Regions from separate parts of the Rhizobium sp. F40D2 genome, predicted to be linked through region 2. Evidence: predicted binding sites of a transcription regulator. Region 2 holds the regulator's gene; each other region holds the start of a gene.
What was found. The regulator PhoB, encoded in region 2, activates phosphate uptake and scavenging genes when phosphate is short. The targets are predictions, from matches to a motif close to TGTCATNNANCTGTCAT.
Positions count from the first base shown of each region.

Region 1: the regulator PhoB is predicted to act here: its motif matches at 1,351-1,367, upstream of phnF (phosphonate metabolism transcriptional regulator PhnF).
Region 3: the regulator PhoB is predicted to act here: its motif matches at 2,111-2,127, upstream of ACS4RS_RS05665 (GNAT family N-acyltransferase).

Region 1 is NZ_CM131436.1:1,399,908-1,405,800, forward strand. It holds gene ACS4RS_RS06865 (2,3-bisphosphoglycerate-dependent phosphoglycerate mutase) at 1-547, shown strand, start outside; gene phnF (phosphonate metabolism transcriptional regulator PhnF) at 587-1,324, opposite strand; gene phnG (phosphonate C-P lyase system protein PhnG) at 1,438-1,914, shown strand; gene phnH (phosphonate C-P lyase system protein PhnH) at 1,914-2,522, shown strand; gene ACS4RS_RS06885 (carbon-phosphorus lyase complex subunit PhnI) at 2,527-3,633, shown strand; gene ACS4RS_RS06890 (alpha-D-ribose 1-methylphosphonate 5-phosphate C-P-lyase PhnJ) at 3,630-4,505, shown strand; gene phnK (phosphonate C-P lyase system protein PhnK) at 4,502-5,278, shown strand; gene phnL (phosphonate C-P lyase system protein PhnL) at 5,303-5,893, shown strand, end outside.
Region 2 is NZ_CM131436.1:1,027,409-1,033,301, forward strand. It holds gene ACS4RS_RS04920 (Hsp33 family molecular chaperone) at 1-284, opposite strand, end outside; gene argF (ornithine carbamoyltransferase) at 372-1,286, opposite strand; gene ACS4RS_RS04930 (aspartate aminotransferase family protein) at 1,324-2,523, opposite strand; gene ACS4RS_RS04935 (GcrA family cell cycle regulator) at 2,949-3,482, shown strand; gene phoB (phosphate regulon transcriptional regulator PhoB) at 3,724-4,407, opposite strand; gene phoU (phosphate signaling complex protein PhoU) at 4,550-5,263, opposite strand; gene pstB (phosphate ABC transporter ATP-binding protein PstB) at 5,308-5,893, opposite strand, start outside.
Region 3 is NZ_CM131436.1:1,166,945-1,172,837, reverse strand. It holds gene ACS4RS_RS05670 (phosphate acyltransferase) at 1-1,061, shown strand, start outside; gene ACS4RS_RS05665 (GNAT family N-acyltransferase) at 1,188-2,063, opposite strand; gene ACS4RS_RS05660 (ATP-binding response regulator) at 2,172-4,451, opposite strand; gene lspA (signal peptidase II) at 4,507-5,010, opposite strand; gene ACS4RS_RS05650 (TrmH family RNA methyltransferase) at 5,007-5,867, opposite strand; gene ACS4RS_RS05645 (class I SAM-dependent methyltransferase) at 5,864-5,893, opposite strand, start outside.

The DNA of each region.
Region 1 (5,893 bases), 370 kb from region 2:
GGCGCTCGGCATCGAGGAAGCCAATGCCGGCGGTAAGGCACTGGCCGAATACGGAATCAAATTCGACGTCGCCTATACCTCAGTGCTGGTGCGCGCGCAGCACACGCTGAAGCTTATTCTCGACAAGGTCGGCCAGCCCGATCTGCCGACGATCCGCGACCAGGCGCTGAACGAGCGCGACTATGGCGATCTCTCCGGTCTCAACAAGGACGACGCCCGCGCCAAATGGGGCGAGGAACAGGTGCATATCTGGCGCCGCTCCTATGACGTCCCGCCGCCCGGCGGCGAAAGCCTGCGCGACACAGGCGCTCGCGTCTGGCCGTACTATCTCACGGAAATCCTTCCGCGCGTCCTGCGTGGCGAGAAGGTGCTGGTTGCCGCACACGGCAATTCGCTGCGCTCGCTTGTCATGGTGCTCGACAAGCTGACCAAGGAAGGCGTGCTCGCCCTCAACCTCGCGACCGGCGTGCCGATGGTCTACAAGCTGAAGGCGGATTCCACCGTCGCGTCGAAAGAAGTGCTCGGCGACATGTCCGGCGCGCACTGAATGCAATTGCCTTCCCTGTTCCGACAGGGAAGGCTGTTCTCAATTCTCGATGGTGAACTGCACCCGGTCGGCCGCAAACCGGCTGATCGAGTATTGCACCGGCACACCGTCGAGATCGGTGTTCATCGCCTTGGCGATCAGCAGGATCGCGCCGGGGGTCAGTTCCAGATCGGCGAGGTCAGCCGTGTTCGCATGGGCGGCCGTCACTTCGGTCGTCGCACGGACATAATCCGACAGGCCAAGATCGGCGAAGGCCTTGGTGATCGATTCGCGCTTGCGATAGGCCTCGCCGATCCCGGCGAAGCGTGCGGCGGGAAACCAACTTGTCGCCTTTGAAACCGGCCGCTTGTCGGCCTGGCGCAATGTTTCCAGCCGGATGACCTGCTCCCCTTGCTTCAGACCCAGCCAGCGGGCCACCTCGGCGCTTGCTTCCTCCTGCACCTCATCGAGCAGAAGGCTGCGCATTTCGCGCGCCTGGTCGCCGATGCCTGAAGTGAAGCGCGTGCGCCGGGTGATCGGGAAATTCAGCCGCTCCTTGCGCTCGATCAGCGTGCCGCGACCTTGTACCGCACGGACGATGCCTTCCTGCGCCAGCGCCGCCAGGGCGCTGCGCACCGTATGGCGGTTGACGCCGAATTGCAGCGCCAGGGCCGTTTCCGGCGGCACCATTCCCGTTTCGTCATAGGTACCGTTGCCGATCGTCTCGCGAATCCGATCGGCGATCTGACGCCAGAGCGCCACGCCGGTCTGCCTTTGCACCTGCTTCAATCCCGCCATTCGTTCCCGCCATTTCCCGCGCCCGATGTCACACGCTTGTCACGACATCGATTTAGGACTAAGTATAGCTTGTATGGTTGTCTATATCAATAGACATTTTAAGGAAAGCGGCAATGATATCAGCGGACAGGACAGACGCTGCGTCACAGACGGCATCCGGGCGCAAACGCGCCGCCGATCTGCTGGCGCGCGCGGAACGCAGCGAACTCTCGGCGGTCTGGGATGCTTTGCCGCAAAAGCCCGCAACACATCCGGTGCGCGGACCGGAGACCGGGCTGGTGATGGTCCGCGGCCGCATCGGCGGCGGCGGCGCTCCCTTCAACCTCGGCGAAGTGACGGTGACCCGGGCCACGGTGCGGCTCGACTCCGGCTCGGTCGGCCATGCCCAGGCGCTCGGCACCGATCGCGAGAAGGCCCGGCTGGCGGCGATCTTCGATGCGCTCTGGCAGGAAGAGGCGACGCAGGATTTCGTCGAACAGGCATTGCTCGTGCCGATCGCCGAACGGATCGCCACAGCCGAACGCCGCAAGGCGGACGAGACGGCTGCCACCCGCGTCGATTTCTTCACCATGGTCAGGGGAGACAACTGATGGGCCTGAAGACAGAAGCCTTGACCGGCGGCTTTGCCGACCCGGTCTTCCACGCTCAGAGCGTCTTCAAGATGCTGATGGACGGCATGGCCCGCCCCGGCACGATCCAGACCGTTCAGCCCGATATCGCGCCGCCGGCGCCGCTCGGCATCGCCGCCGGCACGATCGCGCTGACGCTTTGCGACCACGACACATCAGTCTGGCTTTCCCAGGGGCTGGCGAAATCCGCCGTGCCGGAATGGCTCGGCTTCCACACCGGCGCGCCATTGACCGCCGAAAAGTCCGAGGCACGCTTCGCGTTCACGGAAGCAGTCATCCCGCTTTGCCCCTTCAGCCTCTTCGCCTCGGGCACGCAGGAATATCCCGACCGCTCGACGACGCTCGTCATCGAACTTTCCGAACTCGAGGGTGGACGCAGGCTGGCGCTGATGGGTCCCGGCATCCAGAGTGTGGCGGAAATCGCGCCTGTCGGCCTGCCCGAGACCTTCCTGCGGCTCTGGACCGAGAATCGCGCGCTTTTCCCGCGCGGTATCGACATCGTGCTGACATCGGCGACACGTTTTCTTTGCCTGCCGCGCACCACCAAGATCACAGCAACGGAGATCTGAGCTCATGTATGTTGCCGTCAAGGGTGGCGAGGCCGCCATCGCCAATGCCCACCGCCTGCTCGCCGACCGCCGCCGCGGCGACCGTTCGCTGCCGGCAATCGGCATCGACCAGATCGTGGCGCAGCTGGCGCTCGCCGTCGACCGGGTCATGGCCGAGGCTTCGCTTTTCGACCGCACGCTCGCAGCACTCGCCGTCCGCCAGTCGCGCGGCGATATGATCGAAGCGATCTTCCTGCTGCGCGCCTATCGCACGACGCTGCCGCGTTTCGGCTATTCCAGGCCGCTCGACACGGCTGACATGACGATCGAACGCCGGATCTCGGCGACCTACAAGGATCTGCCGGGCGGCCAGCTTCTTGGACCCACCTTCGATTACACCCACCGCCTGCTCGATCCCTCGCTGCTTGAGGACGAGGCGGTCGAGACGCCTGCCCAGCGCGCTGCCGAGACCGGCCGCGTCATGCGGGTCTCCGAGATCCTTGGCGAGGAGGGGCTGATCGAGGCCGATGGCGACATGCCTGAGGATCATGAGATCGGCGACCTGACCCGCGAGCCGATGGAATTTCCGATGACCCGCGATCTGCGCCTGCAGGCGCTTGCCCGCGGCGACGAGGGCTTCCTGCTGGCGCTCGGTTATTCCACCCAGCGCGGCTACGGCCGCAACCACCCTTTCACCGGGGAGATCCGCATCGGCGAGGTCGAGGTGGAATTCGACGTGCCCGAACTCGGCTTCGCCGTCTCGCTCGGCGTGATCCAGGTCACCGAGTGCCAGATGGTCAATCAGTTCAAGGGTTCGGCCAAGGCGCCGCCGCAGTTTACCCGCGGCTACGGCCTGGTCTTCGGCCAGAGCGAGCGCAAGGCGATGGCGATGTCGCTGGTCGATCGCGCATTGCGGGCTGAAGAGCTTGGCGAGGATATCACCGCGCCGGCCCAGGACGAGGAATTCGTCATCTCCCATTCCGACAACGTCCAGGCGACCGGCTTCGTCGAGCACCTGAAGCTTCCGCATTATGTGGACTTCCAGGCCGAACTCGATCTCGTCCGCCGCATGCGCCGTGAATTCGAAGCCGCCCGCAGCAGCGGCGAAGACATGAAGGAAGCCGCCGAATGAGCGATCTGGCCAGCTACAACTTCGCCTATCTCGACGAACAGACCAAGCGGATGATCCGCCGCGCCATCCTGAAGGCGATCGCCATTCCGGGCTATCAGGTTCCTTTCGCCTCGCGCGAAATGCCGATGCCCTATGGCTGGGGCACCGGCGGCGTGCAGGTGACGGCCTCGATCATCGGGCCGGATGACGTGCTGAAGGTCATCGACCAGGGTGCCGACGACACGACCAACGCCGTTTCCATCCGGGCTTTCTTCCAGAAGGTCGCCAATGTCGCGGTGACGACGCATACCGGCGATGCGACGATCATCCAGACGCGCCACCGCATTCCCGAAGAAAAGCTTAAGGACGGCCAGGTGCTCGTCTATCAGGTGCCGATCCCCGAGCCGCTGCGCTTCCTCGAGCCGCGCGAGACCGAGACCCGCAAGATGCACGCGCTCGAAGAATACGGCCTGATGCATGTGAAACTCTACGAGGATATCGCCCATAACGGCCGGATCTCCAGGACCTATGCCTATCCGGTCAAGGTGCACGGCCGCTACGTGATGGACCCGTCGCCGACGCCGAAATTCGACAATCCGAAGATGCACATGTCGGACGCGCTGCAGCTCTTCGGCGCCGGACGCGAGAAGCGCATCTATGCGGTTCCGCCCTATACCGACGTCGTCAGCCTGGATTTCGAGGACTATCCCTTCGATATCCAGCGCTTCGACAAGCCCTGCGCCCTTTGCGGCGGCCAGGATGTCTATCTCGACGAAGTGGTTCTCGACGACAAGGGCGGGCGCATGTTCGTCTGCTCCGACACCGATCATTGCGAAGACCGCCGCGCGCAAGGGCACGCCGGCGAAATGCTGGCCCGGGAGGCTGCAGAATGAGCGATATCCCGCTTCTCAAAGTTCATGACGTTTCGAAATTCTACGGCAACCGCATCGGCTGTCGCGACGTCTCCTTCGATCTCTGGCCGGGCGAAGTGCTTGCCATCGTCGGCGAGTCCGGCTCCGGCAAGACGACGCTGCTGAACTGCCTCTCCACCCGGCTGCTGCCGACCACCGGCAGCGTCGAATATCACATGCGCGACGGCAGTTACCGCGATCTCTACCGGATGAACGAGGCCGAGCGGCGCTTCCTGATGCGCACCGACTGGGGCTTCGTGCACCAGAACCCGGCTGACGGCCTGCGCATGGCGGTGTCGGCCGGCGCCAATGTCGGCGAACGGCTGATGGCGATCGGCGACCGGCACTACGGCAAGATCCGTGCCTCGGCGATCGACTGGCTGGAACGGGTCGAGATCGACGCCGACCGCATCGACGACCAGCCGCGCGCTTTTTCCGGCGGCATGCGCCAGCGCCTGCAGATCGCCCGCAATCTCGTCACCGGCCCGCGCCTCGTCTTCATGGACGAACCCACTGGCGGCCTCGACGTCTCGGTGCAGGCGCGCCTGCTCGATCTGGTGCGCGGTCTCGTCAACGATCTCGGCCTCTCGGCGATCGTCGTCACCCATGATCTCGCAGTCGCCCGCCTGCTCTCGCACCGCATGATGGTGATGAAGGACGGCTACGTCATCGAACACGGGCTGACCGACCGGGTGCTCGACGACCCGCGTGAACCCTACACGCAGTTGCTCGTCTCCTCGATCCTGCAGGTCTGAGCCCAAACCAGGAAAGAAGAAATTATGGCAACGCCCCTCGTCGTTTCCGAAGTCTCGAAGAGCTTCACCATGCATCTGCGCGACGGCATCAGGCTGCCCGTCGTCTCCAATGTCGCCTTCTCGGTCGCTTCAGGCGAATGCGTCGTGCTCGGCGGTCCGTCAGGCGTCGGCAAGAGCTCGCTGCTGAAGATGATCTACGGCAATTATGCCGTCGACACCGGTCAGATCCTCATCCGCCACGACGGGCGCATCGTTGATCTCGCCGCCGCCGATCCCCGCACCGTGCTCCACGTGCGGCGCCATACGCTCGGTTACGTCAGCCAGTTCCTGCGCACCGTGCCGCGCGTCGCGGCGATCGACGTGGTCGCCGAACCGCTGGTGGCGCGCGGCGAGGACGCCGGCACGGCGCGGGAAAAGGCGGGCGCCCTGCTTGCCAGGCTCAATCTGCCGCAAGCGCTCTGGCAGCTTCCGCCCGCCACCTTTTCCGGCGGCGAGCAGCAGCGGGTCAATATCGCCCGCGGCTTCATCACCGAGCACAGGATCCTGCTTCTCGACGAACCCACTGCCTCGCTCGACGCCCGCAACCGTGCCGTCGTCGTCGGCATGATCGAGGAG
Region 2 (5,893 bases):
GAGAAATCGGCGACGAGAAGATCGACCGGGCCATCGCCCTTGGTCTGCACGGTGAACTTGCCGTCGAATTTCAGCGAGGTGCCGAGCAGCACCGTCAGCACTACAACTTCGGCAAGCAGCCGGGCGACGGGTGCGGGGTAATGATGGCGCTCGAGGATCGCGTCGAGCATCGGGCCGAGCTGAACGGCGCGGCCGCGCACATCCAGACCCTCCACCTGGAAGGGGACGACATGGTCATCGCCGGCGAAATCGAACTGGCCGAGGGCGGCTGCAGCTTCTGCCATGGATTCACTCCTAGTTTTCAAGCGAAAGGACAGAGTGCCCTTCGCTCGCGCGGCCGCGCGTTTTCACACGCGGCGTCCGATTATGGTTCAGATCGCGCCCAGGCACCAAGCAAGAATCGACTTCTGCGCATGAAGACGGTTTTCCGCCTCATCGAAGACCACGGATTGCGGGCCGTCGATCACCTCGTCCGTCACTTCCTCGCCGCGATGCGCGGGCAGGCAATGCATGAACAATGCATCGCTGCCGGCCTTGGCCATCAAGGCCGCGTTGACCTGATAAGGCTGGAAGACGTTGTGACCCCGGGCCCGATGTTCCTGATTCATGGAGACCCAGGTATCGGTCACCACGCAATCGACGCCGTCGACCGCACGGTCGGCATCATGGCAGAGCATGATTTCGGCGCCCTCATTGCGGGCCCAGTTCAGATAGGTATCCTTGGGCTCCGAGCCAAGGGGCACGGCCATGTTCATGCGGTAGCCGAAACGCGCGGCCCCTTCGACCAGCGAATGCAGCACATTATTGCCGTCGCCGGTCCAGGCGATGGTCTTGCCCTTGATCGGGCCGCGATGCTCTTCGAAGGTCATGATATCGGCCATGATCTGGCAGGGATGGGTGTCATCCGTCAGCGCATTGATCACAGGCACGGTCGCATGCTCGGCAAGCTCCTTGAGCCTGGAATGCTCGGTGGTGCGGATCATGATCGCATCGACATAACGCGACAGCACCTTGGCGGTGTCGCCGATCGTCTCGGCGCGGCCGAGCTGCATCTCGGTGCCGGACAGGAACAGCGTTTCGCCGCCGAGCTGGCGCATGCCGACGTCGAAGGAGACGCGGGTGCGGGTCGACGGCTTCTCGAAGATCATCGCCAGCATCTTGCCGGCCAGCGGCTTGTCGCCCTTGCCGGCCTTGAAGGCCTGCTTGCGGGCGAGCGCATCGTTCATGATGGTTCTGAGGTCGGCTGAGGTGACCGCCGAAAGGTCGAGGAAATGTTTAGGAGCCATGTTCTTACCTGTCGTGCGCCCGCAGGCGACAATCCTTTCAAGCCGTCTTCTTGACCTTGGAGGCGCGGATGCTCTCGGCAGCGCGCTCGATGCGGGCAAGGCCCTCGCGGGCTTCCTCGGCGGTGACGACGAGGGGCGGAAGAAGGCGGATGACGTTGTCGCCGGCGGGAACGCCGAGCAGATGCGCGGCGCGGATCGCCTGCAGCAGTTCGGCTGAAGGAACCGCCGCCTTGACGCCGAGCAGCAGCCCCTCGCCTCTGATATCCTCGATCACATCGGGATAGCGGTCCTTCAGCGAGGCCAGTCCCTGGCGAAAGACGAGCGCGACGTCGCGGACCTGCTGGAGGAAGCCATCGGCGAGGATGATGTCGAGCACGGCGTCGCCGACGGCCATGGCGAGCGGATTGCCGCCATAGGTCGAGCCGTGCGTGCCGGCCTTCATGCCGGAGGCGGCCTCAGCGGTCGCAAGGCAGGCGCCGAGCGGGAAACCGCCGCCGATGCCCTTGGCGACAGCCATGATATCGGGCGTGATGCCCGACCATTCATGGGCAAAAAGCTTGCCGGTGCGGCCGACACCGGTCTGGACCTCGTCGAGGATCAGCAGCAGGCCGTTTTCGTCGCAGAGCTGGCGCAGCGCCTTCATGAACTCTGGCGTGGCTGGGCGCACGCCGCCCTCGCCCTGCACCGGCTCGATAAGGATTGCCGCCGTGGCATCGGTTATGGCGGCCCGGACGGCGTCGATGTCACCGAAAGCCACCTGATCGAAGCCCGGCGCCTTGGGGCCGAAGCCTGCGAGATATTTCTCCTGGCCGCCGGCGGCGATGGTCGCCAGCGTGCGGCCGTGGAAGGCGCCTTCGAAGGTGATGATATGGAAGCGCTCGGGATGGCCCTTGGAAAACTGGTAGCGTCGCGCCGTCTTGATCGCGCATTCGAGTGCCTCGGCGCCCGAATTGGTAAAGAACACCTTGTCGGCGAAAGTCGCCTCCGTCAGCCGCTTGGCCAGGCGCTCCTGGCCGGGGATCTCATAGATGTTGGAGAGGTGCCAGACCTTATCGGCCTGTTCCTTCAGCGCGCCAACCACATGCGGGTTGCTGTGGCCAACGGAGGTAACGGCGACGCCGGCGCCGAAATCGAGATAACGCTCGCCGCCTTCGGTGATCAGCCATACGCCCTCGCCTCGCTCGAACCGCAGCGGGGCACGAGAATAGGTGTCATAAAGCGGCGCGGCTTCGGCCATGGCGCGGGTCTCCCGATCAGCGTTATTCAACAACAGACTCCGGCTAAGAAAACCAGGTCCGGAAAATTAAAAATGCCGCCTCGCGGCGGCCAGCGGTACTATTTCCTTTTCGCGCTGCAATGTCAACAAAACTGCGCCCTTAGCGCATGCAGCAAGCTTGTACAGCGGTGTTTTCGACCTTCAACAGGCATTATTGCAGAAATGACACGCAGCGGAAGCAAGTTGGGGAAAACTCGGAATTCGATTCATCCGGATTCATGCGACTCTTGTCACGGAGTCAGGCTCACACTAGGTTAAAGTTCAATTACTAGACTGCATGCGGCGGAACTAGTCACCAAAATTGATCAAGCGTTTCTTGTTTCGGAGGCTTCCGGGACAACGGTGAGGGATTCTGCCATCACCAACGCAAAAGGTGGAGACAGGGCATGAACTGGACAGACGAGCGGGTCGAGAAACTCAAGAAGCTCTGGGCCGAAGGACTGAGCGCCAGCCAGATCGCGGCGCAACTTGGCGGTGTCAGCAGAAACGCCGTGATCGGCAAGGTGCACCGGCTGAGCCTTCCCGGCCGCGCCAAGGCCGGCGGCACGGCCGCCACGGCGCGGACGCCGAAACGCAATACATCGGCGCCGCGCGCACCGAACTATGCCTCGCGGATCGCCACCCGCACCGTTACCCGCCAGCAGGGCGCAACGATGCTGAAGGAAGAGATCGAAATCGAAACGGTCGAGGAAATGGAATACGTGCCGAAGGGCAACGTGGTCGTGCCGATCTCGCGCCGCCTCGGCCTGACCGAACTGACCGAACGCACCTGCAAGTGGCCGGTCGGCGATCCGCTGAAGGACGACTTCCATTTCTGCGGCTGCGAGTCCCCCGACAATTCGCCCTATTGCAGCTACCACCAGCGGCTTGCCTACCAGCCGGTCAACGAACGACGCCGGGCGGCAGCGCGGGCGAGCTGAGCGGGTAAGACATTGTCGACATGCGAAAACGGGCTGCAAAGCCCGTTTTTTTGTGGGGAATGGGTTGGGGGTGGCTGCCCCTCATCCGGCTGCCGCCACCTTCTCCCCGTAGACGGGGCGAAGGGGATATGCCGCAACGTCTCCGTCCCTCGCCTACGCCTCGCATGGCACGTCCCCTCTCCCCGTAAAACGGGGAGAGGGCTAGGGTGAGGGGCACTTGTTCGACTTTATCGGAAACCCCTCAGGCTTCCATCGAATAACCGGCACCGCGGACGGTGCGGATGACGTCCTGCATGTTGGAGAAGTTCAGCGCCTTGCGCAGGCGGCCGACATGGACGTCGACGGTGCGTTCGTCGACATAGATGTCGTGGCCCCAGACGCCGTCGAGCAGCTGCGAGCGGGAGAAGACCCGGCCGGGCGACGACATCAGAAATTCCAGCAGGCGGAATTCGGTCGGGCCGAGGCGGACTTCGCGGCTCTTGCGGTGGACGCGGTGGGTTTCGCGGTCGAGTTCGATATCGCCGCATTTCAGCACGGTCGACAGCACCTCGGGGCGGGCGCGGCGTAGCATCGCCTTGACGCGGGCGACGAGTTCCGGGGTCGAGAAAGGCTTGACGACGTAATCGTCGGCCCCTGTCGAAAGCCCGCGGACGCGCTCGCTCTCTTCGCCGCGCGCCGTCAGCATGATGATCGGCAGGCGCTCGGTTTCCGGCCGCATGCGCAGGCGCCGGCAGAGTTCGATGCCGGAGACGCCGGGCAGCATCCAGTCGAGGATGAGGAGGTCGGGCGTGCGCTCCTGAAGCCTGATTTCGGCCTCGTCGCCACGAAGGATGGTATCGACCTCGAAGCCCTCAGCTTCGAGATTGTAGCGAAGAAGCACGCTCAGGGCTTCCTCGTCTTCAACAACTGCAACTCTCGGGATCATGCGTGTCGGTCTCCTCGCGCATGATCCTTAAACCGGGGATGATTTAAGCAATGCATCCTGCGCAAAATCAGAAAATTGGCTGCGACCTCTTTGCGCGCCCCACATGGGCGCGCATACAATCTGCTGGTGGGCTGGTGCGCGGCTATTCCGTGACCGCGCCGACGGTGTTGGCGCTGTCGTCCTTCGGACGGTCGCCTTCCGGCTGTGCCCCGGTTGCCATGTAATAGATCGTCTCGGCGATGTTGGTGGCGTGGTCGCCGATGCGCTCGATGTTCTTGGCGCAGAAGAGCAGATGCGTGCAGCTGGTGATGTTGCGCGGATCTTCCATCATGTAGGTCAAGAGCTCGCGGAACAGCGAGGTGTACATCGCGTCGATCTCGTTGTCGCGTTCGCGGATCGCATTGGCCTTGTCGGCAGCGCGCGTCGTGTAGACGTCGAGCACTTCCTTGAGCTGGACGAGCGCCAGCTCCGACAGGTGCTCGAGGCCGCGGGCGAGCTTGCGCGGGACGCCGGTGCTCTGCACGGCGATGACGCGCTTGGCGGTGTTCTTGCCAAGGTCGCCGACGCGTTCGAGATCGGCGGCGATGCGGATCGAACCCATGATTTCGCGCAGGTCCGAGGCCATCGGCTGGCGGCGGGCAATGGTGACGATCGCCTTGTCGCCGATTTCGCGCTCGGCGTGATCGAGGATCACGTCGTCGGAAATGACCTTCTGGGCCAGCGCGGTATCGCCGTTGACCAGGGCGCGTACGGCCTCGCTGACCATCTGCTCGGCCAGGCCGCCCATTTCGGAAATCCGCCGGGACAGGAACTTCAGATCATCATCATAGGCAGAAAAAATATGTGTCGATGCCATGGGGCTTTATCCTCGAATAACGGGAAGGCTCGGTGTCGCCAAAATCAGCCGAAGCGACCCATGATGTAGTCCTGGGTGCGCGGATCGTCGGGATTGGTGAACATCTTGTCGGTGTCGTTCTCCTCGACGAGATTGCCGAGATGGAACATGGCAGTGCGCTGCGAGACGCGCGCGGCCTGCTGCATGGAGTGAGTGACGATGACGATCGTGTAATTCTCGCGCAGCTCGTGGATCAGTTCCTCGACCTTGGCGGTGGCGATCGGGTCGAGCGCCGAGCAGGGCTCGTCCATCAGGATGACCTCAGGGCTGACGGCAACGGCACGCGCAATGCAGAGGCGCTGCTGCTGGCCGCCCGACAGGCCGGTGCCGGATTCGTGGACGCGGTCCTTGACCTCGTTCCAGAGACCGGCCCGCTGCAGGCTGGTCTCGACGATCTGGTCGAGATCGGCCTTCGACTTGGCCAGGCCGTGGATGCGCGGACCATAGGAGACGTTTTCGTAGATCGTCTTCGGGAACGGGTTCGGCTTCTGGAAGACCATGCCGACGCGGGCGCGAAGTTCGACGACGTCGATATCCGGATCATAGATATCGTCGCCGTCGAGGGTGATCTTGCCGGCGACGCGGCAGCCG
Region 3 (5,893 bases), 140 kb from region 2:
CGATCGAAACCGGCGTCGCCCGCAAGGTCATCACCGACATGGCGGGTTATGCCCGCGAGCTTTCGGCGCGCCGCGATCCGATCGCCTCGACGCTCGCCAGCCTCTACGAGCGGGTGCGCCGCCGCCCGAAGCGGATCGTCTTTGCCGAGGCCGAGGAAGAACAGGTCCTGCGCGCGGCGCTCTCCTACGCCAACCAGCAGCTCGGCACCGCCATCCTGCTCGGCCGCGAGGACCTGATCCGATCGACGGCCGAACGCGCCGGCATCGATCTCAACCGGCCGGGGCTGGAAATCGTCAATGCCCGTATTTCCACTCGGGTCGAGGCCTATATCGACTATCTCTATGCCAGGCTGCAGCGGCACGGTTATCTCCACCGCGACGTCCAGCGGCTGATCCACAATGACCGCAATCACTTTGCCGCCACCATGGTGGCGCTCGGCGATGCCGACGGCATGGTGACGGGCATCACCCGCAATTATTCGACAGCGCTCGAGGACGTGCGCCGCTGCATCGACGAGAAGCCCGGCCACCGCATCATCGGCGTATCGCTTGCGCTCTGCCGCGGCCGCACGGTCTTCGTTGCCGATACCGCAGTGCACGACATGCCGACGGCCGAACAGCTTGCCGATATTGCCGAAGAGGCCGCCGGTCTGGCACGGCGCATGGGCTATCCGCCGCGTGTCGCCATGCTTGCCTATTCCACCTTCGGACACCCCTCCGGCGAACGCTCGGAGCGGGTGCGCGAGGCGGTGAAGATCCTCGACAAGCGCCGCGTCGATTTCGAATATGACGGTGAGATGGCCGCCGATGTGGCGCTGAACCGCAAGGTGATGGAGCAATATCCCTTCTGCCGCCTCTCGGGTCCCGCCAACGTCCTTGTTATGCCGGCTTTCCACTCGGCCTCGATCTCGACCAAGATGCTGCAGGAACTCGGCGGCTCCACGGTAATCGGCCCGATCCTCGTTGGTGTCGACAAATCGGTGCAGATCACCTCGATGGGCGCCAAGGACAGCGACATCGTCAATATGGCGGCGATCGCCGCCTATGGCGCGGGTTCGTAACTTTCCGGAATTCAGTGCCTGGCCGGCGGCACGTCGGCCAAGCACTTATGCGGCTATGCAATAGCTGCGGGAGTGCACATTTTCTTGGTGGTGCACGACGCTTCAGACGTTTCACCGCAAAGGGCGTTAGCTCGCGAAGCGGCCGGCGTCGGCGCCATAATAGTTGAGGTAGCGGTCGGAAATGCTGGAAATCGGCAGCACGATCAGCACGTCGGTTGTGTTGAAGGCGTGATCGACGACGGCGCTGGAGCCGACCATCGCGCCGAGGCGCATATAACCCTTGATCAACGGCGGCAGCGCCATCAGCGCCCGCTTCGGGTTGACGGCCTCGATCGGCATCAGGTCCATGTTGCGAGCGAGATGCGGCAATGCGCTGACGGCCCATTCGTTCTTCGCCAGCACATTGTGGTAGAGGAAAGACAGTGCCAGCGCATGGCTTTCCAGATAGACGCCGGGGAAGGAGGCGCAGCCGAACATGGCGCTGACGCCATGCTTCAGCGCATAGGCCCAGTTGCCCTGCCAAAGAAGCTCGACGGTGCGTTTGCTGCGGTATTCGGGCAGCACGCATGAACGGCCGAGTTCCATGAAGCGCTTGTCTGGATGTTTGGCAAGGAGCCCCTCGATCCCGAATTCGGAAGCCGAGTAAAAACCGCCATTGGCCATGGCGACATCTTGGCGCAGCAGCCGGTAGGTGCCGACGATCTGGTCTTCCGGGTCACCCTCGATCGTGCGGTCGAGAACGAGAAGATGGTCGCAGAAGGCGTCGTAAGCATCGACATCGCGCTGACGGCGCATGGCGTCCAGCGGCAGTTGCGCCTTCATCTCGTCGACGAAAACGCGGTAGCGCACGGCCTGGGCGGCATCGATCTCGCGCGCCGTGCGGGCAAGGCGGGTTTCCAGATTGCCGATGCGACCGAGGATGTCGCCGTCCTTCCGCGCAGCCGCCGTCGAGGGCGGTGCAGCCTCGGTGGTGTCACGATTCAGGATGTCGATGGCGGACATGGCGATTCTCCCGTTGCCGGCTTATCGACGCCATAAAACACTTCTCTGCGACAAGAAAGTGACATATTGAATTTCTGAACGCAACAAGCATGCCGGCCCCGTGACACGTTATCGCGCCTCTGCGCGGCGGGCGGAAAGTGCCACGACCGCCTGAACTTCGGTCAGCAGCCGCACGGGATCGACCGGCTTTTCCATCACCCGGTTGGCGCCGTTCAGCAACACCTGGCGGCGGGATTCGTCGCTCTTGTCGGCGGTCAGCACAATCACCGGCACCGAAGCCAGATCGAGCCGTCTTTCGTGGCCGCGCAGGCGTCCGAGCATGTCGATGCCGTTCCCGCCGGGCATCGACAGGTCGCTGATGATAATATCGGGCCGGGCATTCGCCTCGCAAAGGGCGCAATCAAGCAGCGCCTCGAAATCCTCGACATGGCGCACCTTATGCCCGCCCTTTTCCAACACGACGCGTACTAGCATGGCGTTGATCGGATCGTCCTCGCCAAGCAGGATGTTGAGCCCGCTTGCCGGAACCATCGTCTCCGCCACCGACAGGCCGAAACCCGGCTGATTGTCGTTCAGCGCGTCGCGCTTCTCCATGCCGCGCATGCGCCCGCGCAGCACGTCGATAAGCGACTGTTCGCGCAGCGGCCGGATGAGCCAGGCATCGAAGAGGTCGAGCGGATGGGCGCTGCGCTCTTCCGGATTGACGAGCAGGACCTTGCGCAGGCCAAGGGCGGCGATTTCGGCGCGATCGGCAAGATGGGCGGCAAATTCCGCCGACATGCGATGATCGATGATGATATCGGTCGGCCGCTTTCCGCTATTTGCCAAGCCGAGCAGCGTTGCCCGCGCGCTCTCGCCGTCGGCGACGAGATGGCAGAGGCCGCCGAGCGCGGTGATCGTCTCGGCGATGGCGGTGCGCGCAGCACCCGCCGGCGCCAGGAGCACGACGCTGTTGCCGGCAAGCAGCGTGTTTCGCCGGTCAGGGCGCTCGCTGCCGATATCGACAGGGAAGCGGATGGTGAATTCGCTGCCTCTGCCCTTTTCGCTGGCAACCGTAAGTGCGCCGTTGAATTCGCGCATGATGCGGGCGGAGATGGCAAGGCCGAGCCCGGTGCCGCTGCTCCTCTCGGTAACGGTCCCGCCCTGCTCGAATTCGCCGAAGACGCGCGCCTGTTCCTCCGCCGTCATGCCGGGGCCGCTATCGGTGACAGTGATCGACAGGTCGTCCGCATCGAGCGACACGCGAATGAAGACGCCGCCGACCTGGGTGAACTTCACCGCATTGCCGATGACGTTGAACAGAACCTGGCGCAGCCGCGCCGGGTCGAAGTTCATATTTTCCGGCACGTCTGAAGATACCGTGGCGCCGATCTCGATGCCCTTTTCATGCGCCCGGTGGGCGAGCATCTCGACAACGCTTTCCAGGAGCTTGCGCAGCGATTCCGAGCGCGGGTGCAGCGCGAAGCGGCCGACCTCGATGGTAGAAAAATCGAGCAGATCCTCGACGAGCTGCGTCAGCGCGTGGCCGGACTGGCGTATATTGGCGAGATAGTCCTGCTGCTCCTGCGTCAGCCGCGTCTCGGCGAGCAGATGCGTCATGCCGAGGAGGCCGGAAAGCGGCGTGCGCACCTCGTGGCTGACGGTGGCAAGCAGTCTCGATTTGGCGGCGCTGTTATATTCTGCCTTCTGGCGGGCCTCCTCGCGGCCCTGCGCGATCAACCGCTCGTCGGTCACATCACGCGCCACGCTCTGCAGCAGCAGCCGGCCGTTCGCCGGGTCGCGGGTAACGACATCGCGCCAGAGAAAGATGCGCTGGCCGTCCGGCGTCGAGATCTCGACGTCGAAGCAGTGCGGTATCAGGCCGGGGCGGAAGGCAAGCCCGATCTCTTCGCAGCTCCGTCCTTCCGGACGCAGCCGCCCGGTCAGGCGGCGAAACGTATCGTTGGCGGAAATGATGCGCCGGTCCATGCTGCGGCTGACGGTGATATCGCCGAGCACGTCGTGGACGTCTGCGAACAGCTTGGCGCCATCATTCCAATCCGGCAGGGATTTGCCGCCGCTGGGGGGCCTGCGCCGCCGAACCATCAGGATGGCATAGCTGGCGATGACGGCAAGGCCGAGAACGACAAGACCGCCTGAAAGCAGCAGTGGATCGCCAGCATGGGCAAGCAGCGTCAGGATCATCGCAGCAAGCAGGCCAGCCCCGCCAAGCCAGCAGACCAGCAGGCGCCGTGTCGCTGCAGGCCCCACCTTGGCGTCATTGGCCGCCTGAGGAGCCGATGTGCCGGGTCGCGAGAAGACGTCCGCCATCCGCTCTTCACGCGGCTTGGCGGCGGGTCCGCCGAAGGCGGCGGACAATCTTTCCTGCAACTGTCCCAGATTCTGCATGCTATCTGGCTAACATGAGGCCTCTTCCGAATGCCTTCAGGAATTCGATAAGATTTTAGCGGACGGCCTTTTTCGGCAACAGCAGCTCGTCGAGAATGACGCAGCCAGCCCCGATCGTGATGAAACTGTCGGCGAGATTGAACACCGCGAAGGACCAGCTGTCGGTGTAAAAGAGGATATAATCGATCACGTGGCCATAGGCGAAGCGGTCGACGAGATTGCCGATCGCGCCGGCGATGATCAGCGCGTAACCGAGATGGGCGAGCCAGCGATCCTTCGCCGTGCGGTACCACAGCCAGATGACGAAGGCGACGATGATCAGCCGCATGCCGACGATGAACCAGCCATCCATGCCCTCCAGCATCGAAAAGGCGACGCCGAGATTGTAGGTGCGGTAGAGCGCCAGCATCGGAATAACCGGCACGGCCTCCTGCAGCGGCAGATAATGATCGACAGCGATCTTGACGATCTGGTCGAGGAGAACGGCGACGATGATGAAGAAGAGGATCGGCGCGGGGCGCGAAAACAGCGCGGGGCGGGCAGGCGTCAGTTCGGTCATTTGCCCTCGGCAAGTGAGAGGAGATGGCGGCGCGCCTCGAAAAGCATGACGGCGGTGGCGACGGCAAGATTGAGGGAATCGGCCCGGCCCTGCTGCGGAATGCGGGCCAGAGCGTTCGCTTCCTTGGCGAGCTGGTCGGGCAGGCCGGATTGCTCGTTGCCCATCAGCAGCACGACCGGTTTTTTCCGGTAGTCGATGGTGCGGTAATCGACCGCGCCGGCAAGATGCGTCGCGACCACGGAAACGCCGGCCGATTTCCGCCAGGCGATGAATTCCTCCGGTGTTGCCCGCGCCACCGGAACGGCAAAGACCGAGCCCATGGTGGCCCGCACCGTTTCGAGCGAAAAGGGATCGGTCGTCTCTCCGATCAGAATGATGCCGGAAGCGCCGGCCGCATCGGCTGTGCGGATGATGGTGCCGAGATTGCCGGGGTCGCGCACCCGGTCGAGCGCCACCCAGGTCTCGCCATCCCTCGGCCGAATGTCCCGCAGCGGCATCCAGCGCTGCTCGAAGATGCCGACGACCATCTGCGGATTGTCGCGCCGGGTGATCGAGGCGATCACCTTTTCGCTGACTTCGAGCACCAGCCCACCCGAGGCGACGGTCTTTGCCGCCATCTGCTCGACCAGCGGCTTGCCCTTGGCCGCCTTGGCATAGACCAGCGTGCGGATCGTCCAGCCGAGTTCGATCGCATCGATGACGAGCTTCAGTCCTTCGGCCAGGAAAGTCCCGCTTTCCTCCCGCGACTTCTTGTTCGTCAGCGCCTTGATGTCTTTGATGATGGGATTGGCAAGCGAGGTGACTTCCTTCACCTGTCCGACCCTGCGCGGTCCCTGATCGTGGAAGTCCTTGCTCATTTCGGCACCCAGCGGGAAAAGAGGGA